2 regions of the Paracoccus actinidiae genome follow, and region 2 is predicted to be linked to the other one. Evidence: riboswitches for the same ligand, from Rfam matches in the RefSeq annotation. Region 2 holds a riboswitch; the other holds the start of a gene.
What was found. A riboswitch is a leader RNA that binds a small molecule or an ion and turns the genes downstream of it on or off. The one in region 2 is predicted to bind cobalamin.

Region 1 (15,156 bases), 330 kb from region 2:
CCACCCAAGCCTGCTCGATTTCCAGAGGCAGCAGGTCGGGGTCGGGGAAATAGCGATAGTCATGCGCTTCCTCCTTGGACCGCATTGACCGGGTTTCGCCCTTGTCGGGGTCATAAAGGCGGGTTTCCTGCACGACCGTGCCGCCATCCTCGATGAGGGCGATCTGGCGGCGGGCCTCGTATTCGATGGCGGCCTGGATGAAGCGCAGCGAGTTCATGTTCTTGATCTCGCAGCGCGTGCCCAGGTGGCTGAAATCCTGGGTTTCCTGGTAACGCTCATAGGCGCCGGGGGGGCAGACCGACACGTTCACGTCGGCGCGCAGGTTGCCGTTCTGCATATTGCCGTCGCAGGTGCCCAGATAGCGCATGATCTGGCGCAGCTTCGCGACATAGGCCGCCGCTTCCTCAGGCCCGCGAATGTCGGGACGCGACACGATTTCCATCAGGGCCACGCCCGTGCGGTTCAGGTCCACGAAGGACATGGTGGGGTCCATGTCGTGGATCGACTTGCCCGCGTCCTGTTCCAGGTGGATGCGTTCGATGCGCACGCGGCGGGCGATGCCCGGTCCCATGTCCACGATCACCTCTCCCTCGCCCACGATGGGGTGGTAAAGCTGGCTGATCTGATAGCCTTGGGGCAGGTCGGGATAGAAATAGTTCTTGCGGTCGAAGGCGCTGCGCAGGTTGATTGCGGCCTTCAGCCCCAGCCCGGTGCGCACGGCCTGAGCTACGCAGAATTCGTTGATGACCGGCAGCATCCCCGGCATGGCCGCATCGACGAAAGCCACGTTGCTGTTGGGTTCGGACCCGAATGCGGTCGAGGCGCCGGAAAACAGCTTGGCCTTGGAGGCGACCTGGGCATGGACCTCCAGCCCGATGACCAGTTCCCAGTCGCCCCTTGCCCCCGCGATGGTCTTGGGTCGGGGCGCGGTGAAGGAAAGATGGTCAAGCATCGGGAACCTCGGATAGGCGGACGGGTTTTCGGTGGTGCGGGTCTTTTAGGTCAGTGCGCGGGTGATGTCACGGGGGCGGCGGGCGCAAATCGTTCGCGCATCCGAGGCAGGCGAATCGCTGGGCTGACAGAAAAGCGGCTTTGAATCGTTAATGCCGGGGCATGAATTGGGCCTGTCGGCGGAATTCCGACCATGGGGATTCCGCCCTTTGGCGTGATGCCGCCTATGTTTTTGCTGCATTCTTGCAGAATTTCCCAGTCGGGCTATGGGGATAGGCGACGAAACAATCCCACGAGGATCTGATGCGCGCTGCGCTTGTGCCCCTTGCCGCCCTGGCGTTTCTGGCCGCGTGCCAGTCAACCCTGTCCCCGCAATCCGAAAGCAAGGCCGCAGCCGAGGCGCAGCAGATGCAGCTGGCCAGCAAGCCGCCGATGCGTTGGGGTCAGGCAGCCGGATCGGACCAATGGACACAGGCAACGCTGTCGGCGCTGGATCGGGAAGGGGTCACGATCCTGTCGCGCGTTCCGGGCGATATCAACGCCTTCTGCCCAAATTACGCCGAACTGAACACCACCGGGCGCAAGGCCTTTTGGGCCGGGCTGCTGTCGGCAGTGGCCAAGCATGAAAGCACCTATAATCCGCAGGCCAGCGGCGGCGGCGGCAAGTGGCTGGGCTTGATGCAGATCGCGCCGGCGACCTGGCGGAATTACGATTGCAACGGCAACATCAAGAACGGTGGCGACAACATGTCCTGCGCGGTCAAGATCATGTCGCGGCAGGTGGCGCGGGACAATGCCGTTGCCCATGACGGCAGCGGCTGGCGCGGTATCGCGCGGGACTGGGCACCCTTGCGCAACGCCACCAAGCGCGCGGATATCGCCGCCTGGACCAGCAGCCAAAGCTATTGCCAGCCAAAAGCCTAAGGGGCTTTGCCCATCGGTCCTTCGGACCTCACCCCAGGATATTTGGATGAAGAAGAAGGCGGGATCCGTGTCCCGCCTTTTCGCTTATCGCAACGCGGCAATGATGCGCGCCCAGGATCGCGCGCCCTTGGCAAAGCTGCGGATGTCGTATTTCTCGTTCGGGGAATGGATGCGGTCGTCGTCGCGGGCAAATCCGATCAGCATCGAATCCATGCCCAGGATCGTCTTGAAATCCCCCGCGATCGGTATCGACCCGCCACTGCCGATAAAGGCCGCGGCCTGCCCCCATTCCTCGCCCAGGGCTTGCCGCGCCGCAGCGAAGGCGGGGTCCGAAGTATCCATGACGGAGGCCGGGCTGGCGCCGTGTTCGTGGAACTCCACGCTGCAATCGGGCGGGAGGAAGCCCTGCACATGGTCGCGAAAGGCCGCGCGCACCTTTGCCGGATCCTGTTGCCCGGTCAGGCGAAAGCTGACCTTGGCGCGCGCCTGGGCCGGAAGCACGGTCTTGAAGCCGTCGCCGGTATAGCCGCCGGTGATGCCGTTGATTTCCGCCGTGGGACGGTTCCAGGCCATTTCCACCGGCATCCGGCCCTGTTCGCCGACGGGATGGGACAGGCCCACCCGGCCCAGCATGGCGCCTGCGTCGAAACCCAACGATTCCCAGTCGCGGCGCAAGTCATCCGAAAGGTCTTCGACCCCGTCGTAGAAGCCGGGCAGGGTGACACGGCCATCGGCATCCTTCAGCGCCGCAAGCGCCTGCGCAAGGACCATGATCGGATTGGCCGCCAGTCCGCCGAACAGGCCGGAATGCAGGTCGCGATCCGCGGCACGGATGATGACTTCCTCGCCCACCAGGCCGCGCAGTTGCGTGACAATGGCGGGGCGCGCGCCCCCGAACAGTTCGGTGTCGCAGATAATCGCGAGCGATGCGCGTAATTCATCGGCATTGTCGCGCAGGAAGGGTCGCAGGGAAGGTGAGCCGGATTCCTCCTCGCCCTCGAACAGCAGGACGAGGTCGGAGGGCAGGGCGCCATGGACCTCGCGCCAGGCCCGGAACGCCTCGACAAAGGTCATCAGCTGGCCCTTGTCGTCGGATGCCCCGCGCGCCCGGATCACCTTGCCGTCCGGCGTATCCTCGATCTGCGGGTCGAATGGCGGGCGGTCCCACAGCGACAGCGGATCGACCGGCTGCACGTCGTAATGGCCATAGAACAGCAGGGGCCGCGCCTCGCCGGGTTGCGACCGGGCCACCACCATGGGATGCCCGGCCGTGTGGCGGACCGATGCCTGAAAGCCGATCCCCGCCAGTTCGTCACGCAGCCATTCTGCCGCCCTGCGCACATCCCCTGCATGGGCCGGATCGGTCGAGATCGAGGGGATGCTCAGAAAGGCTGCAAGCCGGTCGACAGCGGCATCAAGCCCTTGGTCGAGCCTATGCAGAACGGCGTCCAATGTGGTATCCTGTGACATCCTGTCCTCTGTTTTCCGAGTCGTTTTATAAGCATTCCAGATGGTCTTTTGGTCGACCTGCGACAATTTTAACCTGTCATTCGCGCCCTTTGACATATATCAACGTCACACCGCGCGCGATCTGACAATGATTGCCCCAGCCAGCTATGCAAGGGAACGCCCGCAATGAATTACGATGCCGCCCTGGACCAGGCGATCGGTCGGCTGCACGAGGAAGGCCGCTATCGCACCTTCATCGACATCGAGCGGACGAAGGGCCAGTTTCCCCAAGCCGTGTGGACGCGCCCCGATGGGGAAAAGCAGGACATCACCGTCTGGTGCGGCAACGATTACCTGGGCATGGGCCAGCATCCGGCGGTGCTGGAGGCGATGCACGAGGCCCTGGATGCCGTTGGCGCCGGATCCGGCGGCACGCGCAACATTTCCGGGACCACCATCTATCACAAGCGCCTGGAGGCAGAGCTGGCCGACCTGCATGGCAAGGAAGCGGCACTTGTCTTTTCCAGCGCCTACATCGCCAATGACGCCACGCTGTCCACCCTGCGCAAGCTGTTCCCCGGACTGATCATCTATTCTGACGAACTGAACCACGCCTCGATGATCGAGGGGATCAAGCGGTTCGACGGCGCCAAGCGGATCTTCCGGCACAATGATGTGGCCCATCTGCGCCAGCTTCTGGCCGCCGACGATCCCACGGCGCCCAAGCTGATCGCCTTTGAATCGATCTATTCGATGGACGGCGACTTCGGCCCGATCAAGGCGATCTGCGATCTCGCGGACGAGTTTAATGCCTTGACCTATCTGGACGAGGTTCATGCGGTGGGCATGTATGGCCCCCGCGGTGCCGGCGTGGCCGAGCGCGACGGGCTGATGGATCGCATCACCATCTTCAACGGCACGCTGGGCAAGGCCTTTGGCGTCTTTGGTGGCTATATCGCGGGCACGGCCAAGATGATGGACGCGATCCGGTCCTATGCGCCGGGCTTCATCTTCACGACCTCGCTGCCGCCGGCGGTGGCTGCGGGGGCTGCGGCCTCGATCGCACTGCTGAAGGGCCCGGAAGGCCAGCATCTGCGCGATGCGCAGCAATTGCACGCCCGGATCCTGAAGATGCGGCTGAAATCGCTGGGGATGCCCATCATCGACCATGGCAGCCATATCGTGCCGGTCCATGTCGGCCATCCGGTCCACTGCAAGATGCTGTCGGACATGCTGCTGCGCGACTATGGCATCTATGTCCAGCCGATCAACTTCCCGACCGTTCCGCGCGGCACGGAACGGCTGCGCTTTACCCCGTCGCCGGTCCATGCGCCCCGCCAGATCGACCATCTGGTCAAGGCCATGGACAAGTTGTGGTCACATTGCGCACTCAACCGCCAGGAAATGAGCGCCTGATTCATTCGGCGGGTGAACTGCTCTCGCCTGCGTGATAAGCTCGCGTTAAAGAACAAAAGGTAACGTCTGATTCGGACGTTACCGGCATCGGGCGATGAGGCAGGCAAGACATGAGCAGGCTGCGGGCTGATTACCCGGCAGAGGAGAATGTGCAGGTGGGGGAAGTGGGCCATTTCCTCGACGACGACACGCGCCTTGGCGATATCCTGCGGGGCGAACGGGCGACCCTGGGCAAGTCCCTGCTGGACGTGCAGCGTGAATTGCGCATCCGTGCGTCCTATGTTGCCGCGATCGAGAATTGCGACATCACTGCATTCGACACGCCCAGCTTCGTGGCGGGCTATGTCCGGTCCTATGCGCGCTATCTGAACATGGACCCCGACTGGACCTTTCGCCGGTTCTGCCTGGAGTCCGGTTTCCAGCCCACGCATGGCATGGCGCCCACCGCCGCCGGGCCAAAACCTGCGCGCAAGCCGTCCGACCCTGTCGAGGCCCTGGCCAATCCCAAGGCGCTGTTCATTCCGCAGCAGGAAAGCTTCTGGTCCGACATCGAACCCCGTGCCATCGGCGCCGTTCTGGTGCTGATCGCCCTGGTCTGCGGCCTGGGCTACGGCGGCTGGTCCTTGTTGCAAGAGGTTCAGCGTGTCACTCTGGCCCCGGGCGAAAACGCGCCTGGCGTCGTCACCGCCCTGGATCCGGTCGAGGGGACGGGCATGGCCGAACCGGCCCTGGATCTGTCCGACACCACCGATCTGGCTCAGGCCCTGCCTCAACCCGAGGGGTTGGACAGGCTGTATCGCCCGCAGATTCTGGAAGCGCCGGTCTTGACCGCGCGCGATGGTCCGATCGCCGCCATCGACCCCGGCCTGACGCAGGTGCCCGCAGCCCAGGACATGGCCGCGGACCAGGCCCCCCCCGATGCTGGAACCGCCATTCAGCGCGCATTGGCCGAGGCGGGGGCTGCCGAATTCGGACCCCCCCTGCCGGAACAGTCCGCGGCCGCGATCACCGTGGCGCCGGACGCGCCTGCCTTGGAACTGCTGGCCGCCCGGCCTGCCTGGGTCCGTGTGACGTCGGCCGATGGAACAGTTCTTCTGGAAAAGATCATGGACGCTGGGGAGCGCTTTACCCTGCCGGCGCTGGAGGAACCGCCGCTGCTGCGCACGGGCAATTCGGGCGCGGTCTATTTCGCGGTAAACGGCCAGACTTATGGTCCTGCCGCCCCCGGCCCGCAGGTCGTCAAGAATATCAAGCTGTCCCCGGATGACGTGACCGGCAGCTTTGCCCTGGCCGATCTGAACGCCGATCCCGAACTGGCGCAGATCGTGTCGGTCGCGCAGGCGGCACCTGCCCCCGACGCGCCTGTGACGGTGACCGAATAGCGTCCCGCGAATGCTGGGGGACTTCACGTCCCCCAGGCCCCCTGTGGGATATTTGGACCAAGATGAACGGGGATCATTCCCCCCAGGTGCGTTCCAGCACGCCGATCCAGTTTTCGCTGGCGATCTTGCGGATCAGGGTGCTGCCGTAGCCATGCGCCTCCATCGCGCCGATCAGTGCGGGAAGGGCGGCGGCATCGGGCAGATCGCGCGGCATCAGGGCGCCGTCGAAATCGGACCCGAGCGCCACGCCATCCTCTCCCAAGATATCCAGCAGGTGATCCAGATGCCGCAGCATGGTGTCAAAGCCTTCCAGCGGCAGGCGGCGGCCATCGGCGCGCAGAAAGCTGGAGGCGAAGTTCAGGCCCACAAGGCCCTGGCTGTCGGCAATGGTGCGCAACTGCCGGTCGGTCAGGTTCCGGCTGCTTTCGCTGATGGCGTGGACGCAACTGTGGCTGGCGACCAGGGGCGCATCCGACAGGGAGGCCACGTCATCGAACCCGCCTTCGTTCAGATGCGACAAATCCAGCATGATCCGCAGGCTGTTGCATTCGCGGACCAAGGCCCGGCCCGAATCAGTCAGCCCGTTCCCGGTATCGGGCAAGGACGGAAAGGCAAAGGGCACGCCATGGCCATAGGCGGTGGGGCGCGACCAGACCGGCCCCAGCGACCGCAGCCCCGCTGCGTGCCACAGGTGCAGGGCGTCCATGTCGGGGATCGCCTCGGCCCCCTCCATATGCATGATCGCGGCAAGGCGGCCTGCGGCGACAGCCCGGCGCAGGCTGCTGGCCGAGGTCACGATGTCCAGCGTTCCCGTCCGCTCAAGCGCCTTGAGCGCCGTGGCCTGAGCAAAGGCATGGGGCAGGGCCTGGGCAAAGGGAATTTCATCCGGCAGGGGCATGGCAAAGGGCGGGTTTTCCATCAATGCCGCGGCGGCGGCATCGTTCGGTCCCTGGGGCGCAGGGATCCAGATCGCAAAGAACCCACCCACCAGGCCGCCAGCCCGGGCGCGCGGCAGGTCCAGATGGCCGGTGCCGTCGCCTTTCAGCCAGATGCCGGTGCCGCCCGCCACGACGCGTTGCAGGAAATCGTTATGGCCGTCGAATACCGGGATCATCCGCTTCTCCTTGGATCGTGCCCCGACCATGCACATCCCGGCGCGGGCGGCAATGGCTGCGCTTGGCCTCCGCCGCGATTCGGCATTAGGCTGGCCCCGGCAAGCAAAGGAGACGCCAGCCATGCCCGACATCCGCCGCGATTTTGACGGCCAGACCGTCATCACCACCTTCGAGGTGACGCCTGGCAGCGCCCATGACGTGCTGGATCTGCTGACCGATGCCTGGGACCAGGTGATCCGCCGCCAGCCCGGCTTTGTCTCGGGCGCGATTCACCTGAACGACGCGCAGACCCGGATCGCCACCTATTCCCAATGGCGCGACCGCAAGGATTACCAGGCCATGCTGCGCCACGAGGAAATGCGGCGGCGGAACCGCGACATCAACAGCATGTGCAAAAGCTTCGAGCCGGTGATGTACGAGGTGCAGGCCGTCTTTCACACAGATGCTGCAACCGCGAAATAGACTGTGCAATCGCGCGGCCTGCCTGCTACCGTGCCCATGCGTCAACCGGCAGGAGGGACGATGGCAGGCAGGATCATCACGGTCGCCCAGCAAAAGGGCGGGTCGGGCAAGACGACGCTGGCCGTCAACCTGGCCGTCAGCCTGCTTGAAAGGGGCCATTCCGTTGCGCTGATCGACACCGATCCGCAAGGCAGCCTGGGCCGCTGGTTCATCGAACGGATGCAGGCCCAAGGCGAGGACGAGGCTATGGATTTCTCAACATCCTCTGCCTGGGGTGCCAGTTACGAATCCGAAAAGCTGAAGAAGCGGTTCGATTTCGTCATCATCGACACGCCGCCCAAGATCGACAGCGACCTGCGTCCGGCACTGCGGGTGGCCGATCTGGTGCTGGTGCCGGTGGCGACCAGCCATGTGGATCTGTGGGCAACCGAAGGCGTGCTGGATCTGGCGCGTCGGGAAAAGGCGCCGGTGCTGGTGGTGATGAACCGCGTGCGCCCGAACACCCGCCTGTCGGCCGAGGTTTCGCACAAGGCCGCTGCCCTGGGGGCCGATGTGGCGCAAACGCAGGTGTCGAACCGCGTGCTTTACGCGGAAACCCTGGGCCAGGGCGTCGGCGCCCTGGAACGCGCCCGCAGCGGACCGGCCCGGGACGAGATCGCTGCGCTGACCGACGAGGTTCTGGCGGCGATCGGCTAAACCGGCAGGATCGCCGGGCCGTCTGGTGTATCGACCCGCCGCACGGTGATGCCAAAGGCGCGACGCAGCAGGTCGTCGCGCAGGATCCTGTCGGCCGGACCATCCGCCAGCACGCGCCCGTTCGACAGCAAGACCAGCCGCGTGCAGAACCGTGCTGCCAGCCCCAGGTCGTGGATCGAGGCAAGGACCGTCCGCCCCTCGGCCGCCAGATCCCGGAACAGGCGCAGGCAGGCCAGTTGCTGCGCCGGATCCAGGCCCGCGATGGGTTCGTCCGCAATCAGCAGGGGTGTGTCCTGCGCCAGCGCCCGGGCGATCAGGGCACGGTTCTGTTCACCCCCCGACAGGCGCAGGGCGGTGCGCTTGCGGAACGCCTCCAGCCCCATGCGGTCTATGGCCGCGTCGGTGGCGATGCGGTCTATGCCGCTGCGTCCCCCTCCGGGCCAAGGGATGCGGCCAAGGGCCACCAGATCCTCGACGCTGACGGGCCAGGCGATTTCACGCGCTTGTGGCAGATAGGCGGCGTGGCGGGCACGCCGGTCGGCGGGCATCGCGGCAAGGCTGGACGTGCCGGTAAAGGGGATCAGGCCAAGCGCGGCTTCCATCAGGGACGATTTTCCCGCGCCGTTCGGGCCGATCAGGCCCACGAATTCGCCGGGTCCGAGAAACAGGCGGACCCCGTGCAACACCGGTCGGCGGCGGCGGGTGACGGACAGGCCGTTCAGCGTCAGGACCATTAGACGCGTCCCCCGCTGCGGGTTTTCCAGATCAGGTGCAAGAACAGCGGTGCGCCCACGATGGCGGTCAGCACGCCCAGCTTCAGGTCACGGTCGGGCACGACCAGCCGTACCGCAATGTCGGAGGCCAGCAGCAGCGCCGCCCCGCCTAGCGCCGAGGCAGGCAGCAGCGCCGATGGCCGCGCCCCCACGAAAGGCCGCAGGATATGCGGCACTACCAGTCCCACGAAGCCGATGGCCCCGGCCACGGCGGTGGCAGGGCCGACGATCAGCGCCGTGCCCGCAACCAACCGCCAGCGCAGAGCCGGCCCGGCCTTGCCAAGGGCCTGGGCGGCAGCCTCGCCCAAGGTCAGGGCATCCAGGGCGCGCCGAGTAGACAGGATCACAGCGGCGCCAAGCGCCATGGGCGGCACGGCCAGCCAAAGATGCAGCATGGACCGGTCGGCCAGCGACCCCATCAGCCAGAAGACGAACTCACTCGCGGCATAAGGATTGGGCGACAGATTCAGCACCAGGGCCGTTCCCGCGCCTGCGAGGGCGGATATCGCTACGCCTGCGAGGATCAGCGTAACCGACCCGCCGCGCGGTCCGGCCAGGGCCATCAGCATCGCCACGCCGACCGCAGCGCCTGCGAAGGCCGCCAGCGGCAGGGCCAGAACCGCCAGCAGCGACAGCCCGGTCTGGATCGACAGCACCGCGCCAAGCGCCGCCATGCCGGATATGCCGATCAGCCCCGGTTCGGCCAGCGGATTGCGCAGGTATCCCTGCAAGGCCGCGCCGCTCAGTCCCAAGCCTGCGCCGACGGCCGCGCCCAGGATCGCGCGGGGCAGGCGGATTTCGCGCATCACGATGGGGATCGGGCCTTCCCCGCCCAAGGCGAGGGCGCGCAACGACTCCAGCACGGGCAGCCCCGCCGGACCGGTCAGCAGGGACGCAAGGAACAAGGCACACACAAGGGCCGCCAAGGCCAGAAGCAGCGCCCTCATCGCAGGGATCGGATGGCGCGGGTGACAAAAGGCGTGCCGCAGGTCCAGTGCAGGTCCGTGACCTGCGCCCGGGCGGGTGAGGCGGCGGCAAGGGCGGGGTGGTCGAGGATCGCCTCGCCCCGGGACTGGCCGGGCCATTTGGCCCCGGTGATCAGCCGGTCCGGGCGGGCCATGACCAGCAGTTCCAGGGGCAAGGGCGTCGTTGCGGCGATACCATAGTCAGAGGCGATGTTGCCAAGACCGGCCGCGTCCAGGATCGCCCCGGCCAGCGTTTCCGACCCCGAGGTGAAGCCGTTGGCGTAATACAGCGCCGCGCGGCCCCGGCCCCGGGGACTGCGCGCGGCAGCCAAGTCCGCGTCAAAGCGCGCCAGCAGGTCGCGCGCGGCGTCCCGGCGGCCCAGCCAGTCGCCCATGCGAATGATGTCGGCGCGGATGGCATCGAAATCCTCGGATGGGGGCGGCGTTTCGACGCGGATGCCCAGGCGGCGCAGCATCGCCACGGTTGCAGGCGGGGTATAGGTGCCCGCGATCACCAGATCGGGGCGCATCAGATAGATCTCCTCGGCCCGGCCGCTGTTCGGACGATACGCCGCGGCTTCCTGGGCCATGGGCGACAGGCGGGGATCCTGCGCCAGGCTGCTGACCGAGATCAACTGCCCCGGCCCCGCCAGCATCATCGCCAACTGGTCGCTGCACAGGTTCATCGACACCACGCGCTGTGGTTCCGCCTGCGCGGGCAGGGCGGCGGCGATCAGGACCGCCGCCGCCAGGATGGTCCTAGAACGACGCACGCAGCCCCGCATAGATCGCCCGGCCCGAAGTGCCATAGCCGTCGACCCACTGGTAATCCTCGTCCAGGGCATTTTCCAGTCGCAGATAGGCGGTCGCGTTGTCGCGTACCGGATGGCTGACCAGCAGATCGACGGTGGTGAAATCGTCCATGCCATCCGCCCGGCCCGCCACGTGCTGCAGGTCGATGCCCGCCGTGGTGCCGGTGGCGAAGGTGGTTTCGGCCCCCAGGTTCAGGACGCGTTCCGGCACGCGGGCCCATTCCGGGACATCGGTCTGGTTGTCGATGAAGGTATAGCTGGCCGTCAGCGCATGGCCCGCGCCAAAGGCATAGCGGCCGTCGATCTCGATCCCCCGGCGGCGGGCGGTGCCGTCCACTTGGGCATAGCAGCCAAAGAGCTGGCCACAGGCTGTCGCTGCCGGGTCGAACCCGATCAGGCTGTCCGCCTTGAGCCAGAAGGCCGTTGCGCGAAAATGGCTGTCGCCCCACCTCTTTTCGACGCCCAGTTCATAGGTGCGGCTTTCCTCGCGCTCCAGCGAAGGATCGCCGTATTCGCCGAAAAGTTCATAAAGCGAAGGTGCGCGAAAGCCGTTCCCAAGCGCCGCCCGGAACAGAAGATCATCCTGCAGCCGATAGACTGCCGCCACCCGGCCCGAGGTAAACCCACCGAAACGCGAATGATCGTCGCGGCGAAGCGAGGTCGTGACGTCGATCTGTTCCCCCAAGGCAGAAGTTGTTTCGACAAAGACGCCGGAAATACGCGCACTGCCCTCGTCGTCGTATTCTTCCTTCTCGGTATCGGCGCCAAAGACGGCGCGGATACCTTGTCCGATGTCAGCGGCCCCCTGCCAAGACAGCTTGGTGCGGGTGCCAATAAACTCGCTCGTGTTCACGGCAGAAGGGTCGTTGAAGTCAGTCAAGTCCTGACGCGATACCCGCTTGAAGCGATAACGGGTCAGTGCAACGTCCTGGTCCACCGCCCCGGTCCTGAACTGTGCAAAAGCGCGCAGGCCATAGCTTTCGCGCTCGAAGTCGTCATTGCCGGGCGTGCCCAGCACATCGCCCACGAAGTCATCGAAATCCCCCGCGCTGTCTTCCCAGAAGCCGTTGAAGCCGATCGTCACGCCGTTCTGCAACTGATGGGCGGAATAAAAGGACAGGCGCGTTGCCTCGTATCCGTCGTCCTCGAAGTTGCCGTCGCTTTCGTCCCTGGCCGAGAAGCCGTCGGTGCGGACATGGCTGACCTGGAAGGCCAAGTCGGTATTTTCGCGGCGCACCGTGGCGCCATAGCTGGCGGTCAGGGTATTGTAGGTTCCGGCCTCGATGGCGAAGTGATGATGCAAACCATCTTCGGTCGGGCGCAGCGACTGAAGCGACAGAACGCCGGCAACGGCCCGCGAGCCATATTGCGCGGACTGCGCGCCGCGCAGCAGTTCCGCCCGGTCCACACCGGCACTGATCTGGCCGCCGATATCATAGCGCGGCTTTGGCCCTGTGGGTTCAGAGACTTCAATTCCGTCAATGAAAACCGGCAGATACTCTCCGGGTGCGCCCCGGACTTGCAGAGAGCCGGTGGTGCCAAGCGGCCCTTCCTGGCGCAGCGTCACGCCTGGCAGCTTGGTCAGGCTGCGCGCCAGCGGCTGTCCTGCACGTCCTTGCAGATCCTCGCCGGTCAGCACGGATACCGAACTTCCCGACCGGCTCAGCTCGGTCGGTTCGCGGTTAGCGGTCAAGGTGATGTCGTCCAGGACAAAGGCGTCACGGGCGGCGTCCTGCGCCGCAACGGGCAGGGCGGTTGTCAGCGCCAAGGCGGCGGTCAGGGTCAAAAATAGCGGTCTTGGGGTCACGAATGACGTCCTTCCAGGAACCCGGGCACCCATGGCCCGGACGCGATGCGGTTCATCCGATGGGAATGTACCCCCGGACAGCGACACCACCACGACGGAAGTTTCCGTTTCCGGCGCGCCCCTCGCGCGCCGTCAGGGTGATCGCGTTCGGCAGGTCTCCTGACTTGCGGGTCATCGCTTGGCCGGGCCTTCCCATTCCCGCATGCGGGAACAGTGGCGTTGTCCGGCCCGGCTCTCCGCTGACAGTTGCGGGGGCAGTCGCGGAATCTCACCGCGTTCCCTTTTAACCGGGCACAAGCCCGGAACCGAGGCAGGAGTGCCATAGCCCAGACAGGGACGGGCAGGCAAGCGCAATCAGCCCAGTGAGGCAACCCAGTCGGGCACGATGCGGCTGGCGGGGCCAATGATGCGGCGATGGAAATCGCGGGCGTTCACGCTGGCCTCCAGGTTCAGTTCCACGCAATCCGCCCCGCGCCGCCGGGCGTGTTGGGCAAAGCCCGCAGCCGGATAGACATTGCCCGACGTGCCGATGGCAGCAAACAGGTCGGCGCCTTCAAGCGCGTCCCATATCCGCTCCATGTGATAGGGCATTTCCCCGAACCAGACGATGTCGGGGCGGGTCGCGGGACGGGCGCAGGCGGGGCAGGGATCCAGGGGGGCCATGACTGCCGGCGCGGGCCAGCGATGCCCGCAGGCGGCGCACAAGGCGCCGGTCAGCGCTCCGTGCATATGGATCACATCCGGACTGCCTGCACGTTCATGCAGGTCGTCAACATTCTGCGTGACCAAGGTCAGGTCGTGGCGCCGGGCCAGGTCGGCCAGGGCCAGATGCGCTGCATTGGGTTGTGCGCCAGCAGCATCCGCGCGGCGCATATTGTAGAAGCGGTGGACAAGCGCCGGATCCCTGGCAAACCCCTCGGGCGTCGCCACATCCTCGATCCGGTGGTTTTCCCACAGACCGTTGACGGCGCGGAATGTCGCAAGGCCGCTTTCGGCGGAAATGCCCGCGCCGGTCAGGACGGTGATGCGCAAGGGCTTACCGGCAGTAAGCCTCGGCCTGGGAAGCGAACCGCTTGTAGCGCGCCCAGAAGGCGTTGTCGGCGTTGCTTTTGGACATCCGAACCTCTTGCGCCTCGTGCGGGTCGCGGAAGAACGACGCGGCGCGGCGCTGATCGGACCGCGACAGGGTCTGGTTGGCGACCTGCTGGATGCAGCCGCACAAGGGCGCGTTGCCTCGGGCGCGGTCGGACCGGACGCAGGCGCTGTCGATGGGACCGGCAACGGCCAGGGGCGCGGTCAGCATGATGGCTGCGGCCGCAATGATCATGCGGTTGAACATGAAACTGTCTCCTCGTGGTTTCTCATGGGTCTGGCGGGGGCCGGTTGTCCCGGTCTGCGATGCCCGTCCGGCAGTGATGGTATCAGCAACGGCCCGCCCGCTCAATCAGGCGGTGTGCCGCAGGGTTCATGCGCCGCTTCAAGGCCTTGCTTCGGCAACCTCGTAGCCGGCACCGCGAATCGCCTCGGCCGCGCGGGCGTCATCCAGACCTTCGACGGTGACGGTCTTTTGCGCCAGATCGACGGTGGCGCGACCGCCTGCCTCGGCAATGGCGGCCTCGACGGCGGCCTTGCAATGGCCACAGGTCATGTCGGGAACGGTGAAGGTCATGGCAGTCCTATGGGTTTGACAAGCTGTTGCCAGCATGATCCTGCATGGCGCCAAGGGCAAGGCGGGGGATGCGATGATAAAGGCCATCGGACTGGATGCCGACGATACCCTGTGGGAGAACGAGACCTTCTTCCGCGTGACCGAGGGCGAATTCGTGGCCCTGCTGGGCGAATATGCCGACGGCGCCGACATCGCCAGCCGGTTGCTGGACGTGGAACGCGCGAACTTGGCCCGCTATGGTTTCGGCATCAAGGGCTTCATGCTGTCGATGGTCCAGACGGCCATCGAACTGACCGACGGGCGCATCGACGGCCGCGCCATCGGCCGCATCCTGGACCTGGGGGCCGAAATGCTGGCCCATCCGGTCGACCTGCTGCCCGGCGTGCCGCAGATGCTGGATGCCCTGGAAGGGCGGCGGCTGATCCTGATCACCAAGGGCGACCTGATCGACCAGGAACGCAAGATCGCCGCCTCGGGACTGGCCGAGCGGTTAGAGGCGGTGGAGATCCTGGCCGACAAGACACCCGAATCCTATGCCCGCGTGCTGTTTCGCGCGGATGTCGCGGCGCAGGATTTCCTGATGGCCGGCAATTCGATGAAAAGCGACGTGCTGCCGGTCGTGACCCTGGGCGGCCACGGCGTCTTGATCCCGCACGCACTGACCTGGGCCATTGAACAGGCGGATGCGCCAGAACACCCCCGCTTGCATCGGCTGGACAGCATCGCCGATCTGCC
Region 2 (14,958 bases):
GAGTTTCACCATGGCGTCGCGACAGTGACCGGACCGGCATCGTTAGGCAGGTGCGGTGTGACACGGTCCGACCCTCTCCAACAATCCGTTCAAGCTGTGTTAGCGGCTCGGGCGTTCTCCAGTAAGGAAAGAAAAATATCTACTGCGCTAATCCGAAAAGGCCATCCACATCGAGATGAGCTTCAAGATGAGCCGCAAGTTGGTCGAGCACATCATCGACCTTGGCTGCATATGAATAATTGCTTGTTCTTGCGCCTAGTCCTTGAAGCCAAGCGCTGCGAAAAGCGTCGGAGGTCAACAATCCGTGCAGGTAGGTGCCCTCTACCAGCCCGTCGTTCGAACGGGCGCCGTCCGTGAGATCGCCGACCTGAGCGAAGGGCCTTATACAATCAGGACCATCAGTCTGGCCCACGTGTATCTCATAACCCGCAACCTGAAGGCCGGAAACAGCGTGGACGGCGGTAACGCGGGTCAGGCGCTTGTCGGCAGCCAGCACCGTGTGGACATCGAGGTAGCCAAGGCCTTCGGTTTCCCCGGCCACTCCTTCGATGCCATGCAAATCCGCAATGCTGCAGCCCAGCATCTGGAACCCGCCACAAATCCCCAGAATTCGGCCGCCGCGGCGGTGATGGGCCTTGAGGTCGATGTCCCACCCTTGCGCCCGCAGAAAGGCAAGGTCGGCCCGTGTGGACTTCGTGCCCGGAATAATGACCACGGCTGCATCGCCCGGAATGGCATGTCCCGGCCGAACCATTTGGAGCCTGACGCCGGGATGCATTTTCAACGGATCGAGATCGTCGAAATTCGCGATGCGGGACAGGGCGAGGCAGGCAATCTTGATTGCACCGTCCCCAAAGGGTTGCAGGTCGAGCGCGTCCTCGGCAGGAAGCAGGGCGGCCCTGGCGAACCATGGAAGCACGCCGAAGCCTTGCCACCCCGTCTGCTCGGCGATCATCCGATAGCCGTCGTCGAAAAGAGAGGGATCGCCGCGAAATCGATTAACGAGGAAACCCTTGATGCGTGCGGCGTCCTCTGGATCGAGGACGGCCTTGGAGCCGACAAGCTGCGCAATCACACCACCGCGGTCGATGTCGCCAATCAGAACGACGGGAACGTCTGCGGCGGCGGCAAAGCCCATGTTGGCAATATCGCCTTGGCGCAGGTTGATCTCGGCCGGGCTGCCTGCGCCTTCGACGATCACGAGATCGGCCTGAGCCTTCAGCCGCTCGAAGCTTTCCAGAACCGACGCCATCAGCGCCGGCTTCAGCCGGGCATAGTCGCGGGCCTTCAGCGTCGCGCGCCGCCTACCCTGAACGATGACCTGCGCGCCGATGTCCGTCTCAGGCTTCAGCAGGACCGGGTTCATATCAGTATGCGGCTCGACCCCACAGGCGAGAGCCTGAAGGGCCTGCGCGCGGCCGATCTCGCCGCCATCCACCGTCACGGCGGCGTTGTTTGACATGTTCTGCGGCTTGAACGGGCGCACAATGAGCCCGCGCCGGACAGCGGCCCGGCAGAGGCCCGCCACCAGAAGCGACTTGCCGACGTTCGAGCCGGTTCCCTGCAGCATCAGCGCCCGTGTCAGAACTCGATCCCCGCCTGTGCCTTGATCCCTTGCCGGAAGGGATGCTTCACCACGGTCATTTCCGTCACCAGATCGGCGATCTCGATCAGCTCCGGCTTGGCATTGCGGCCCGTGAGCAGAACATGGGTCATCTCGGGCTTCTCGGACCGGAGGAAATCCACGACCTCGGCGATATTGAGATAGTCATAGCGCAGCGCAATATTGATCTCGTCCAGCAGAACCAACCGGTTGCGCGTATCGCGGATCAGGTCCTTCGCCTTGACCCAGGCACGGGCAGCGGCGGCACGATCACGCTCCAGATCCTGGGTTTCCCATGTGAAGCCTTCGCCCATAGTGTGAAATTCGCAGAGGTCGGGAAAATGGGTCAGCAGGAAATTCCGCTCACCCGTCGCCATTGCCCCCTTGATGAACTGGACGACCGCCACCGGCATCCCGTGCGAGATCGCCCGCATCGCCATGCCGAAGGCCGAGGACGATTTGCCTTTTCCCGGGCCTGTCAGCACCAGGATCAGACCCTTCTCGCCGGTCTTCTCTGCCATCATCCGGTCGCGGGCCGCCTTGATCCGCGCCTTTTTCTCGGTATGGCGCGCGGCCTCGTCGGGGACTGTTCCTTCCGCCATGGCTCCCTTTCTCTTGACAAGCGAGGCTGTCTCGTGGCTTCCCTCGCGCATCGTTGGTTCTCGCACAGAGCGAGCTAAGAGGGAATGCGATAGCTGGTTTCCAGCGAAGCGCAGCCGCCCCCGCGACCGTGACCGGAGAGGTCACCCGGATGCCACTGGGCCAAACAGCCTGGGAAGGTCGGGTGACCGTCGGGGAAAAATCCCCGTCATCCGCAAGCCGGGAGACCTGCCAGCGTGCGGTGCGAGTTCTCGCATCCGCGTTGTGTTGCGGTCGGGGTGAACCGTGTGCAAGCCATGATGGCGGCAACCGGGCCTCCGCATGTCCTGCGCGCAAACTCTAGCCCCCGCGTCCATTGGCTTGCCGGGAGGGCAGATGGCCAAGAAGAATGCGCTGACGGTCTGCGTCACCTGCAGGCGCGCCAGCACCGATCCGCAGGCACCGCGCGACGGGGCGCGACTGTCCGATGCCCTGGCTGCGCGCGGCGTCCCCCATGACCAACAGGAATGTTTCTCGGCCTGCGAGCACTCCTGCGTCGTCGTGTTCCGTGGTGCTGGCCGCTGGACCTATGTGCAGGGGGGCCTCGATCCCGATTTGCATCCGGACGACGTCGCCGAGATGGCCCGCGCCTATGCGGCAACGCCAGATGGCATCGTGCCCTGGCGCTCCCGTCCCGAAGTGATCCGCAAGAACACCATTGCCCGCATTCCCCCGATCGAGGTCTGAAATGTCCCTGGAAAAAACCCCCGTTACCATCGTCACCGGTTTCCTTGGTGCAGGCAAGACGACGCTGATCCGCCATCTGCTGCAAAATCCCGAAGGGCGCCGGCTGGCGGTGCTGGTCAACGAATTCGGCGATGTTGGTGTGGATGGCGACCTGATCCGCGCCTGCGCCGATGCCAACTGCCCTGAGGCGAACATCGTCGAGCTGACCAACGGCTGCATCTGCTGCACCGTCGCCGATGAGTTCATCCCGTCCATCGAGCGGCTTCTGGCGCTCGATCCCAAACCCGACCACATCGTGATCGAAACTTCGGGGCTGGCCTTGCCAAAGCCCTTGCTCAAGGCCTTCGACTGGCCGGACCTGCGCTCGCGCATCACCATCGACGGCGTGGTTGCCGTGGCCGATGCCGAGGCCGTAGCGGCAGGCCGCTTTGCGCCCGACCCGGTTCATCCCGGCGACACAAGCGAGGTCAACCATGAGACACCGTTGTCCGAGGTGTTCGAAGACCAGATCGCCTGCGCAGATATCGTGCTGCTTTCCAAGGCCGACCTGGCTGGCGAGGATGGTCTGGCTGCTGCCCGCGAGATCATAGCGGCCGAGGCACCGCGTCCTCTGCCCATGGTAGCCCTGATCGAAGGCCTGATCGATCCTCGCGTGGTTCTGGGAATCAACGTGGCGGCCGAGGACGACTTGGCCGCACGTCCTTCGCACCACGATGGGGAGGAGGAGCACGACCATGACGACTTCGCCACGGTGGTGATCAACCTGCCCGAACAGGCCGATCCGAAGGCGCTGGCAAGCCGGATCGCGAAACTGGCCGAGGTGCAGAAGATCCTACGGGTCAAGGGCCATGTCGCGGTCGAGGGCAAGCCATTGCGGCTTTTGGTCCAGGCCGTGGGCGCGCGGGTGCGCCACCAGTTCGACCGTCCGTGGGGGGATCAGCCCCGACAAGGCCGCCTTGTCGTGATTGCGGAAAAAGGAGATATCGACCCCGTTGCCATCCGGGCCGCGCTGACCTGATGCATGTCCTGTTCCGCGAAAGCCATGGGCTGGATGAAAACGCCCAGCCGGAGGATCTGGGGCAGACGCCCGCGGATCTGGTGGTACTGTCCTTCTCGGATAGCGACCTTGGGGTTTTCGCGGCAGGCTGGCGGCGGGGCAGGGAGCGGCTGCCCACCTTACGTCTGGCCAATCTCTCGCGTCTTCGCCATCCGTTGTCGGTCGATACTTATGTGGAGCGCACCCTGTCAGCGGCCAAGGGCATTCTGGTGCGCCTGATCGGCGGCAGAAGCTATTGGCCCTATGGCGTTGACGAGCTTTCCCGCATGGCGCGCGAGAAGGGGATCGCCTTGGCCTTCCTTCCGGCGGATGGTCAGCCGGACCCTGTGCTCGACCAGGCTTCGACGCTACCGGTTCCCGTCCTGCGGCACCTGACAGAGCTGTGCGAGGCCGGGGGCGAACTTGCCGCCCATGATGCGATGGCCCTGCTTGCCTCGGCCGCGGGGCTGGGAACGGCGCCGCTGCATGGCGTCACGATGCTACCGAACCACGGTTTCTGGCACCCTAAATCAGGTCCGACCAAAGAGTTTCGACGGGATGATCGCCTTCTGGTCCTCATTCCCTTCTATCGCGCTTGGGCGGCTTCCTCCGACACTGCCTCGATCAACGCACTGATCCGCGCCTTTGAGACTGAAAATGTGCAGGCTGTCGGACTTTTTCTTCCCAGCCTCAAGGATGCAGCTGCAGCCGATTGGCTGCGGGCCATGCTGCCCCGGCTCGCACCCGCAGCCATCGTCAACGCCACCGCCTTTTCGGGCCGGGTAGGGGATGCGTCGCCCCTCGACGTCCCCGGCGTGCCGGTGTTCCAGGTCATTCACGCGACGTCCGATCATGCCGCATGGGCGGGGTCAGAACGCGGCCTTTCCGCCGCCGATCTTGCGATGCATGTGGCGCTGCCTGAACTGGACGGGCGCATCCAGGCCGGTGTCATCTCCTTCAAGGACGTGACGGACACCGACCCCGCGCTGCAGTTTCGGCTTCAGCGTCACAGCCCGGATGCGGAACGGATCGATGCCGTCGTTGCCCGGGTGATGAACTGGCGGCGTTTGCAGGAACTGGCATCGTCCGAACGCCGCGTGGCGCTGATCCTGTCCACCTATCCCGGCAAGGAGTGGCGGATGGCCCATGCGGTCGGGCTTGACGCACTGGCCTCGGCGGCGGCCATTGCCCGGCAGCTTGGCCGGGAGATGACACCCGAAGACATCCTGCGCGACCTCAAGGGCAACCGGCTTCGCTGGTCCTTGCCGGACTGTGAAGCGGCACTGTCCTCTCTTTCTGAAAGGCTGCGCGGGAACCTTGAAGAAGCCCACGGCAAGATGGTTGCCGAACCGGAGTTCCAGGCCTTCTGGGCCGGCAACCTGCTTCTGGCCTTGCAGCCTGAGCGGGGCGAGGCCGCCATGCGCGAGGCCGATTACCACGACCTGTGTCATGTGCCGGGCCATGACTACACCGCCTTCTATCTCTGGCTCAGGCATGGTGCCAAGATCGATGCGATCATCCATGTCGGTGCGCATGGCACGCTGGAATGGCTGCCGGGCAAGGCCGCAGCCCTGTCGCGGGATTGCTGGCCTGGCGCGCTGCTTGGCGGGCTGCCCGTGCTTTATCCCTTCATCGTCAATGATCCCGGAGAGGCCGCGCAGGCGCGGCGCAGGCTTGGTGCGCTGACGCTGGGGCATCTTCCGCCTCCGCTCGTCAGGTCGGGAATGCCCGAAAGACTGCTGAGGCTGGAAAGCCTGCTTGACGAATATTCGACTGCGGATGGGCTGGACCCGGCCCGTCGCCTGCGGCTGATCACGCTGATCCGAGCGGAAGCGCGCAGGCAGGATCTGGAGACGGATCTGGGGATCAACCCCGAGGCCTCTGCCGCCGTGGCGATCACCGCCATCGACCGCTTCGTCTGCGATCTCAAGGAAAGTCAGTTTGGCGACGGCCTGCATGTCTGGGGCGAGGGAACCCCCGATGCGACGGGCGCGATGCAGGGTGATCCTGTATGTCTTGCGTCGGAACACGCCGCGATCCTTTCTGCCCTCGACGGGCGCCGGATCGCAGCCGGCCCTTCTGGTTCGCCCTACCGGGGTCGGCTCGATGTGCTGCCGACGGGGCGCAATCTCTATGGCGTTGATCCGCGCGCGGTGCCCTCGCGCGTGGCATGGACCCAGGGCGTCCGGTTATCCGAGGAGCTCGTCCGCGGCCATCTGCAGGATCACGGCGACTATCCCGGGGGTCTGGTCGTGAACCTGTGGGGCTCGGCCACAATGCGGACTGCGGGGGAGGATTTCGCCATGGCGCTGCACCTAGCCGGGCTTGCGCCGATCTGGGATGCCGCGTCCGAGCGCGTCACCGGCTTCGAGGTCACGCCGCTGGCGCTGATGGACCGGCCCCGGATCGAGGTGACGCTGCGGGTGTCGGGGCTTTTCCGCGACACCTTCCCGGAACTGGTCGCCCTGTTCCAGCAAGGCTGCACTGCACTTGCCGCGAGGGAAGAGGCCGCGGACATGAACCCCTATGTCGCAGCAGCTCCCGGCGCGCATGTCTTCGCCCCTGCACCGGGCCGCTTCGGCACCGGCATCACCGACGACATGAGCGCCGAGGCCGCGGGAAGGGCATGGCTACGGAATTCGGCCTTCGGTCCCGACGGCACACCCGACCGCGCGGGGCTCGAGGCGCGGCTTCGGGCGGCCGATGGCTTCGTGCTGACGCAGGACCTGCCTGAAACCGATCTTCTTCTGGCGATGGACTACGCGTCGCATGAAGCCGGGTTCGCGGCTGCCCGCACTGCCTTGGGACTGGAGCCGACTGCGCTTTACCATCTGGACGCAACGCGGCCCGACACGCCCCGCGCGCGGCTTCTTCCCGAAGAAATCGCCCGCGTCGTCCGGGCCCGCGCCACCAACCCCCGCTGGCTGGCGGGCATGATGCGCCACGGCTTCCGAGGTGCGGCCGAGATCGCGGCCACGCTGGAGCACATGGCAGCCTTTTCCCGGATGGCGCATGCCGTTCCCGAGCATCTCTTCGCGCTCTACCATGAAGCGACCCTCGGCTCAGTCGAGGTGCGGGACTTCCTTGCGGAGGAAAATCCGGGTGCGCTGGCCGCGATGCAGGCCATTTTTACCGAGTTCGGGATCGGGAGCGAACTGCGCCGCAACTCTGTTGGGGGGCTTCCCGCATGACGCGCAAGGGCTGGTGCCCTGGCGCGCTCCGCCCGATGCCCGCGGGCGATGGCCTGCTGCTGCGGGTCCGCCCCCATGGCTCGCGTCTTCAACCCGCCCAGGTGGCCGGACTGGCCAGGATTTCCGCGGCGTTCGGCAATGGGCAACTCGATCTCGGCTCAAGGGCCACGTTGCAGGTGAGAGGCGTCCGGGAGGACAGCCTGCCCGAGGTACAGTGCCAACTGCGGGCGTTGGAGCTGCTGGACGCCGATCCGTGGGTCGAGGCACGGCGCAACATCATGACGACGCCCTTCTGGCGTGAGGGTGACGGGACACCGGAGCTGGTCCGCAGGCTCGAGGAGGCGTTGCGGAATGCGCTCGATCTGCCGCCCAAGTTCGGCTTTGCGATCGACACGGGAGAATGCCCAGTGCTGCAGGGCGCCCCGGCGGATATCCGGATAGAGCGAGCCGGGGGTGATTTGCTGCTGCGCGCCGACGGAATGGCCCTGGGGGAACGGGTTGGTCCAGGAACGGTGTTCGCTCGCATCATCGAATTGCTGGAATGGTTTTCGGCGACCGGACAGGCCCGAATGGCGCAGGCAGTGGCCGCAGGCATTGTTCCCCCAATCCATGCGGATTCGGCACCCGACCCGCAAGCGTCCTTAGGCAAGATCCTGCACTCTGCTCCGTTCCTGTTCGCGCCCTTCGGGGCAGTGACATCGCAGGCCCTGTCCGAACTCTCGGGCAGCGCCCTGCGTCTGACGCCTTGGCGGGCGGTTCTGCCTGAGGGTCATGCGCGCGGCGAACTGTGGCTGACCGATCCCGGCGATCCGCTGCTGCGCGTCAGTGCCTGCACTGGCGCGCCGGGTTGCGCCTCGAGTAGCGTCGAAACCCGCGCCCTGGCGCGGGAACTCGCCGCCATTGTGCCGGCAGGGCGGCATCTGCATGTCTCGGGCTGTGGAAAGGGCTGCGCCCATCCTGCGCCGGCGCATGTCACCCTGACAGGGCGCGAGGGGCGTTTCGACCTGGTCCTGAATGGTCCCGCAGAGGGGAAGCCCAATCTGTGCGGACTAACCGGAATAGACATTCCAGATATGATGAGAGGCCACCTTGGCTCATAGCTACGAAACCGACGGCGCGGCCATCTACCGCGCATCATTTGCCACCATCCGCGCCGAGGCAGACCTGGCCCGTTTTTCGCCTGAGGAGGAGGTCGTCGCAGTCCGCATGATCCATGCCGCGGGCATGGTGGAACTGGCGTCCCTGATCCGCTTTTCCCCCGGTTTTGCCCGCGCGGCGCGCCAGGCGTTGCAGGATGGCGCGCCCATTCTCTGTGATGTGCGCATGGTGTCCGAAGGGGTGACCCGGGCACGTCTGACCGCGGACAATCAGGTCATCTGCACCCTGCAAGACCCGCGCGTGCCTGCCCTTGCGCTCGAGTTGGGCAATACGCGCTCGGCGGCGGCCGTTGAGCTGTGGCGGCCGCATCTGCAGGGCGCGGTCGTGGCCATCGGCAATGCGCCGACCGCCTTGTTCCACCTTCTCAACCGGTTGGCCGAGCCGGACTTTCCCCGTCCGGCCGCCATCATCGGCTGCCCGGTAGGCTTCATAGGCGCAGCAGAATCCAAAGCCGCGCTGATCCAGGACGACCCCGTGCCGTGGTGCGTCGTCCAGGGGCGTCCGGGCGGCTCGGCCATGACAGTGGCCGCGGTCAACGCGCTCGCCTCGGCGCAGGAATAAGCATGACCGGCAAGATCATCTGCATCGGCCTTGGCCCCGGCGACCCCGAGCTGATGAGCGTCAAGGCCCATCGCTATCTGACGCATGCGCGGCAAGTGGCTTTCTTTCGGAAGGCGGGCGCCATGGGCGTGGCGCGCAGGCTCGTCGAGGGGCTGCTTTCGCCAAAGGCGGTCGAGATCGCGATGGAATATCCCGTGACCACCGAGATCCCCGTTTCGGATCCGCGCTACAACGCCGCGCTTGCGGGTTTCTACGAGCATTGGACGGCTAAGCTTCTGCGGCAGTCCGAGGATGACGACGTGGTCGTGCTGTGCGAGGGCGACCCCTTCTTCTACGGCTCGTTCATGCATCTTTATGCCCGCCTTCCGCGCGAGCGGGTGGAGGTGGTCCCGGGCATTCCCGGCATGGCCGGCTGCTGGACCGCGACGGGCCTTCCGATTACCTGGGGCGATGACATCCTTACGGTTCTGCCTGCGACTTTGCCCGCTGATGAGTTGGCCCGCCGTATCCGCGACACCGATGCTCTGGTCGTGATGAAGATTGGCCGCAATTTGCCGCGCCTGCGGGCGGCGCTGGCGGCTGCAGGTAGGGCGGACCAGGCATGGCTGGTCGAATACGGCACCATGGCCGAGGAGCGGGTCCGCAAGCTTTCCGAGGTCGAGGGACCGGTGCCCTACTTTTCGATCGTGCTGGTTCATGGACAAGGACGCAGGCCGTGACGGGCTCTCTTGTTATCGCCGGTCTTGGTCCCGGCGCCGAGGGGATGGTCACGCCCGAGGTTTCGGCGGCGCTGGAGGAGGCGACCGACGTCATCGGCTATATCCCCTATGTGTCCCGCATTCCCCCGCGCGACGGCCTGCGCCTGCACCCGTCCGACAATCGGGTCGAGCTTGACCGCGCCTGCCACGCGCTGGAGCTTGCGGCGAAAGGCTACCGCGCGGTGGTCGTATCTTCGGGCGATCCCGGCGTCTTTGCCATGGCCTCGGCGGTCTTCGAGGCCGTCGAGAACGGCCCCGCCCCTTGGCGCGACCTGGATATCCGCGTCCTGCCAGGCATCACGGCCATGCTGGCTGCCGCTGCCGCAGCCGGCGCGCCCTTGGGTCATGACTTCTGCGCCATCAACCTGTCGGACAACCTCAAGCCCTTCGATCTGGTGCTCAGGCGGGTGCATCTGGCGCTGGAGGCGGATTTCGCAATGGCCTTCTACAATCCGCGCTCGGCTTCGCGCCCGCATCAGTTCGCATCCGTGCTGGACCTGCTGAAAGCCCAGGCTGAGCCCGAGCGCCTGATGATCTTTGCCCGCGCGGTCTCGACCCCCCGACAAGAAATCCACGTGATGCCTCTGCAAGAGGCCCGCCCTGAGATGGCGGATATGCGCACGATGGTCATCCTGGGCTCGTCAGCCACGCGCCGGGTCGGGCGCTTCGTCTATACGCCGAGGCGGGTATGAAGCCAGTCCATGACCTCGGCAACGGTCCGGCGCACGGGACGATCGGGCAGTTCCGGCCGGTCGATCACGATGACGGGGATGCCCAGCGTGCGGGCAGCAAGGATCTTCGCCTCGGCTCCAGCCCCGCCTGCGTTCTTGGCAACCAGCAGCTCGGTGCGGTGCGCGCGCATCAGTTCCAGATCGTCCTCAAGGCGGAAGGGTCCGCGTCCAACGACCACCTCGGCGTCTGGAAGGGGGAAGTCCGCGGCGGGCGCATCGACCAGCCGGGTCAGGAAACGATGCTGTCCGAAGTGGGCGAAGCTGGCGAGATGTTGTCGACCGATCGCCAGAAACACCCGCTTGCCGGGGCGGTCCAGTGCAGCAGCAGCCCCCTCCATGTCGGGGACATGAGTCCAAGCATCGCCCTCTTTGGCCATCCAGGGCACTCGTTCCAATGCGCAAAGCGGCACTCCGGCGCCTGTGCAGGCAAGCTTGGCGTTCCAGCTGATCCCGGCAGCAAAGGGATGGGTCGCATCGACCACCTGCCCGATGCGGTTTGCCCTCAGGAAGGCCGCAAGCCCCTCGGCCCCGCCGAAGCCGCCGCTGCGGACGGGCATCGGCTGCCTGCGGGGGTTGGCGACCCGTCCCGCATACGACAGGATCGCGGGCAGGCCCGCGTCGGCAACGGCCTGCGCAAGGCGGTTCGCCTCGGTGGTGCCACCCAGAATGAGGGTGGTTCGGATGTCTGAATGGCTGTCGATCATCGGCATTGGGGAAAATGGCCTGAAGGATCTGTCCGAGGCAAGCCGCAATGCGCTGGAACGGGCTGAAGTCGTCTTCGGCAGTCCCCGCCACCTGGCGATGGTGGCCCACTCCTGCAAGTCGCCTTGGCCGGTGCCTTTTTCGCAGGCGCCTTTGCTGGCGTGGCGTGGCAGGCAAGTGGCGGCGCTGGTTTCTGGCGATCCCTTCTGGCACGGTGCTGGCGGCAGCCTCGCGCAGGAACTGCACGCTGGAGAATGGCGCGCCTATCCCGCCATCTCGGTCCCGTCCCTTGTCGCCGCACGCCTCGGCTGGCGGCTCGAGGAGGTGACATGCCTCGGCCTCCATGCCGCGCCGGTCGAGAAGCTGCGCCGCCACCTGTCCGAGGGCGCAAGGCTGATCGTCACCCTTCGGGATGGAGGCGCGCCGGCGGGTCTGGCGGGCTACCTGTTCTCGCTTGGCTTTGGTGCCTCCACGCTGCACGTGATGGAGCATCTGGGTGGCCCCAAAGAACGTGTTCGCCGGTATATCGCCCAAGACGTTTTGCCGAGATGCGAAAACCTTGTTGCCTGCGCCATCGAGGTCAGAGGTGCGAAGGGACTGCCGCATTCCTCGGGTCTGGACGATGATCTTTTCGAACATGATGGCCAAATCACCAAGCGCCCGGTCCGCGCCTTGGCTCTTTCCGCGCTTGCCCCCCGCCCTGGGGAACTGCTGTGGGATCTTGGCACAGGCAGCGGCTCGGTTGGCATCGAGTGGCTTCTGTCGCATCCCCGTAATCGCGCCGTGGGCGTCGAGCGCGATCCGGCCCGTGCCGTCCGTGCGCGCGCAAATGCCATATCTCTCGGCGTGCCGCATTTTAAGATACGGCAGGGCAGCGCGCTTGACCTGCTGCCAAGCCTTCCCGCGCCGGATGCCGTCTTCATCGGCGGTGGTCTGGACAGTCCGCTGCTCGACGCCTTGTGGGGCGCCCTTCCCGCCGGGAGCCGCATCGTCGCCCATGGGATCACGCTGGAAACCGAAAGCCTGCTTGCCTGCGCGCAAGCGCGGCTTGGGGGCATGCTTTTGCGGATCGAACTGTCGCAAGCGGCGCCTTTGGGCAGCAGGCGCGGCTGGAAGACCAGCTATCCGGTCGTGCAATGGAGCGTTACGCGATGAGGGCCGTCGGACTTGGCCTTCGGGCAGCAGCGAACCTTGAGGGCGTTCAGGACCTATTTCTGCGGATGCAGGTCATGCCCCCCTTGACGCTTGCCGTGCCTGCCTTCCGGCAGACCCATCCCGTCGTGGCCGACCTACAGGCGGCCGGCTTCAAGCTCGTCCCGATCCCTGAGGCTATGCTGCTGGGCGTAAGCACGCCCACCCGCAGCCCCCGCATCCTCGCCCGTTTCGGGACCGGCAGCCTTGCCGAGGCTTGCGCCATTATCGCGGCCGGCCCCGGTGCGCGCCTTGTCGAGCCGCGCGTGATTTCGGCCGACAGATGCGTCACTGCCGCCCTTGCTCAGTCCGAAAGGCCCGATCCATGACCGTTCACTTCATCGGCGCAGGCCCCGGCGCGCCCGACCTTCTTACGCTGCGGGGTCGGGATCTGATTGCAGCCTCGCCTGTCTGCCTTTACGCCGGGTCCCTGATCCCGGAGGAAATGCTGCAGCACTGTCCTGACGGTGCGCGGATCATCAACACCGCGCCCATGAGTCTCGACGGTATAATCGCCGAGATTGTGGCCGCCCACGCGCAGGGGCTGAACGTGGCGCGCCTGCACTCAGGCGATCTGTCTGTCTGGTCGGCCATGGGTGAGCAGTTGCGCCGGCTGCGCGCGTTGGGCATCCCCTATGACATCACGCCAGGCGTCCCTTCCTTTGCGGCGGGCGCCGCCGCCCTGGGGGCAGAACTGACCCTGCCAGGCATCGCTCAGAGCGTGGTGCTGACCCGGACGTCGGGCCGCGCCTCGCCCATGCCGTCGGCGGAGACGCTTGCCGCCTTCGGGGCCACCGGGGCGACGCTGGCGATCCATCTTTCCATCCACCGGCTGGAAGCGGTCGCCGCCGAACTCGGCCCGTATTACGGCATGGACTGTCCCGCCGCCGTGGTCTGGCGGGCGAGCTGGCCGGACCAGCGGATCGTGCGGGGGACGCTTGGTTCCATCGCCGCCGACATGGGCGAGACGATGGAGCGGACGGCCCTGATCCTTGTGGGCCGCACATTGGCGGCAGAAGGATTCGACGAAAGCCGGCTCTACGCGGCCGATTACGACCGCCGCTTCCGCGCAGGCCGTGCCAATGCGGTGAAGGAATGAGCCAGGCCACGATCCCCGGGCTGATCGTCTCGGCCCCACGCTCGGGCGCGGGCAAGACCACGGTGATGCTGGGGTTGCTGCGCTGCCTTGCCGAGGATGGGGTAAAGGTTCGTCCCTACAAGTGCGGACCGGACTATATCGACCCGGCCTTCCATCGCGCCGCCTGCGGCGAGGATTCCCGCAATCTCGACAGTTGGGCGATGGACCCAGGGTTGCTGGCCGACCAGCTTGGGGTGCCGGGCGAGATGGCGGTCGCTGAGGGTTCGATGGGGCTGTTTGACGGGGTGGCCCGGGCAGGGGCCTCTGGCAACGGATCGACAGCGGATATCGCGGCGGCGACGGGCTGGCCGGTGGTGGTGGTCATGGACGTGTCCGGCCATGCCCAAACCGTCGCCGCGCTGTCCCTGGGACTGCGGCACTTCCGACAGGACGTGCAGGTCGCAGGTGTCATCCTCAACCGGGTCGCCTCGCCTCGGCACGAACGGCTGTGCCGTCTGTCCCTGGACAATGCTGGTATACCGGTTTTCGGGGCCTTGCCACGACGTGGCGACCTGACGCTGCCCGAGCGCCACCTCGGGCTGGTTCAGGCGGTTGAGCATGCAAATCTCGATGCGGCGATCGTCGGGTATGCCAGTTTCCTTCGGGCGCATGTCGATCTTGTGGCCCTTCGCGCGCTGGCGGCGGGCGGTAGGCCCCTGCAGCCGCCAAGGGGCATCCGCCCGCCGGCCCAAAGGATCGCACTTGCTCGGGACGAGGCGTTTTCCTTTGCCTATCCACATCTTCTCGCCGGCTGGCGAAACGCCGGGGCCGAGATCCTCGCCTTTTCCCCACTCGCCAACGAGCCGCCGCCGGATGCCGAGTGCTGCTGGCTTCCCGGCGGTTATCCGGAACTTCACGCGGGTCGCCTGGCCGGGGCACAGAACTTCCTTGCGGGTTTGAGGCGTTTTGCGCGGGACAGGCCCGTTCATGGCGAATGCGGCGGATACATGGTGCTTGGCGAAAGCCTGACAGACGCAGACGGGCAGACCCATCGCATGGCGGGGCTGTTGGGCCTGGAAACGAGCTACGCGTCTCGCCGGATGCATCTTGGATACCGGCAGGCGAGGCTCCTTTCCCCGCTGCTGGGCCAGGGCGCCGGCCAGAGGCTGCTCGGCCATGAGTTCCACTATTCCACCATCCTCTTGCAGCCTGACGCCCCTCTCGCCGAGGTTCTCGATGCGGATGGCAATGCTGTCCCGGAAACAGGCTCTCGCCGGGGGAACGTCACCGGCACGTTCTTCCACCTGATCTCGGAGGCGTCATGAGAGAGGCGGGCTTTGTCAGCTTCGTGTCCTCCGGTCCCGGTGATCCTGAACTATTGACTATTCGGGCCATGAAGCGCCTGCAGGCGGCTGAGGTCGTGCTTTACGACGACCTTTCCTCGGGGCCAATGCTTGATCTTGCCCCGACGGGTGCAGAGCTGATCTCGGTCGGAAAGCGCGCAGGCCGGTCCTCAGCCCGGCAGGATGACATCAACCGCCTGCTGGTGGATCACGCGGCAGCGGGCGCCCGCGTGGTCCGGCTAAAATCCGGCGATGCGGGCATGTTCGGGCGTCTGGAGGA

Region 1: another riboswitch for cobalamin. It lies ahead of Q5701_RS09775 (TonB-dependent receptor plug domain-containing protein); the one in region 2 lies ahead of Q5701_RS11330 (DUF1636 domain-containing protein).

What each region holds. Positions count from the first base shown of each region.
Region 1 is NZ_CP132956.1:1,947,688-1,962,843, reverse strand. It holds gene gatB (Asp-tRNA(Asn)/Glu-tRNA(Gln) amidotransferase subunit GatB) at 1-952, opposite strand, end outside; gene Q5701_RS09825 (transglycosylase SLT domain-containing protein) at 1,255-1,875, shown strand; gene Q5701_RS09820 (M20/M25/M40 family metallo-hydrolase) at 1,960-3,345, opposite strand; gene hemA (5-aminolevulinate synthase) at 3,511-4,740, shown strand; gene Q5701_RS09810 (helix-turn-helix domain-containing protein) at 4,851-6,122, shown strand; gene Q5701_RS09805 (dipeptidase) at 6,196-7,236, opposite strand; gene Q5701_RS09800 (antibiotic biosynthesis monooxygenase family protein) at 7,358-7,699, shown strand; gene parA (ParA family partition ATPase) at 7,760-8,395, shown strand; gene Q5701_RS09790 (ABC transporter ATP-binding protein) at 8,392-9,129, opposite strand; gene Q5701_RS09785 (FecCD family ABC transporter permease) at 9,129-10,115, opposite strand; gene Q5701_RS09780 (ABC transporter substrate-binding protein) at 10,112-10,906, opposite strand; gene Q5701_RS09775 (TonB-dependent receptor plug domain-containing protein) at 10,893-12,752, opposite strand; cobalamin riboswitch at 12,885-13,077, opposite strand; gene Q5701_RS09770 (NAD-dependent deacylase) at 13,107-13,784, opposite strand; gene Q5701_RS09765 (hypothetical protein) at 13,789-14,091, opposite strand; gene Q5701_RS09760 (heavy-metal-associated domain-containing protein) at 14,230-14,421, opposite strand; gene Q5701_RS09755 (HAD family hydrolase) at 14,456-15,156, shown strand, end outside.
Region 2 is NZ_CP132956.1:2,277,893-2,292,850, forward strand. It holds gene Q5701_RS11320 (cobyric acid synthase) at 140-1,570, opposite strand; gene cobO (cob(I)yrinic acid a,c-diamide adenosyltransferase) at 1,582-2,205, opposite strand; cobalamin riboswitch at 2,243-2,453, shown strand; gene Q5701_RS11330 (DUF1636 domain-containing protein) at 2,579-2,929, shown strand; gene cobW (cobalamin biosynthesis protein CobW) at 2,931-3,947, shown strand; gene cobN (cobaltochelatase subunit CobN) at 3,947-7,156, shown strand; gene Q5701_RS11345 (ferredoxin-like domain-containing protein) at 7,153-8,256, shown strand; gene Q5701_RS11350 (precorrin-8X methylmutase) at 8,246-8,875, shown strand; gene cobI (precorrin-2 C(20)-methyltransferase) at 8,878-9,594, shown strand; gene cobJ (precorrin-3B C(17)-methyltransferase) at 9,591-10,325, shown strand; gene Q5701_RS11365 (cobalt-precorrin-6A reductase) at 10,304-11,068, opposite strand; gene cbiE (precorrin-6y C5,15-methyltransferase (decarboxylating) subunit CbiE) at 11,046-12,221, shown strand; gene Q5701_RS11375 (cobalamin biosynthesis protein) at 12,296-12,586, shown strand; gene cobM (precorrin-4 C(11)-methyltransferase) at 12,583-13,356, shown strand; gene Q5701_RS11385 (cobyrinic acid a,c-diamide synthase CobB) at 13,353-14,660, shown strand; gene cobA (uroporphyrinogen-III C-methyltransferase) at 14,657-14,958, shown strand, end outside.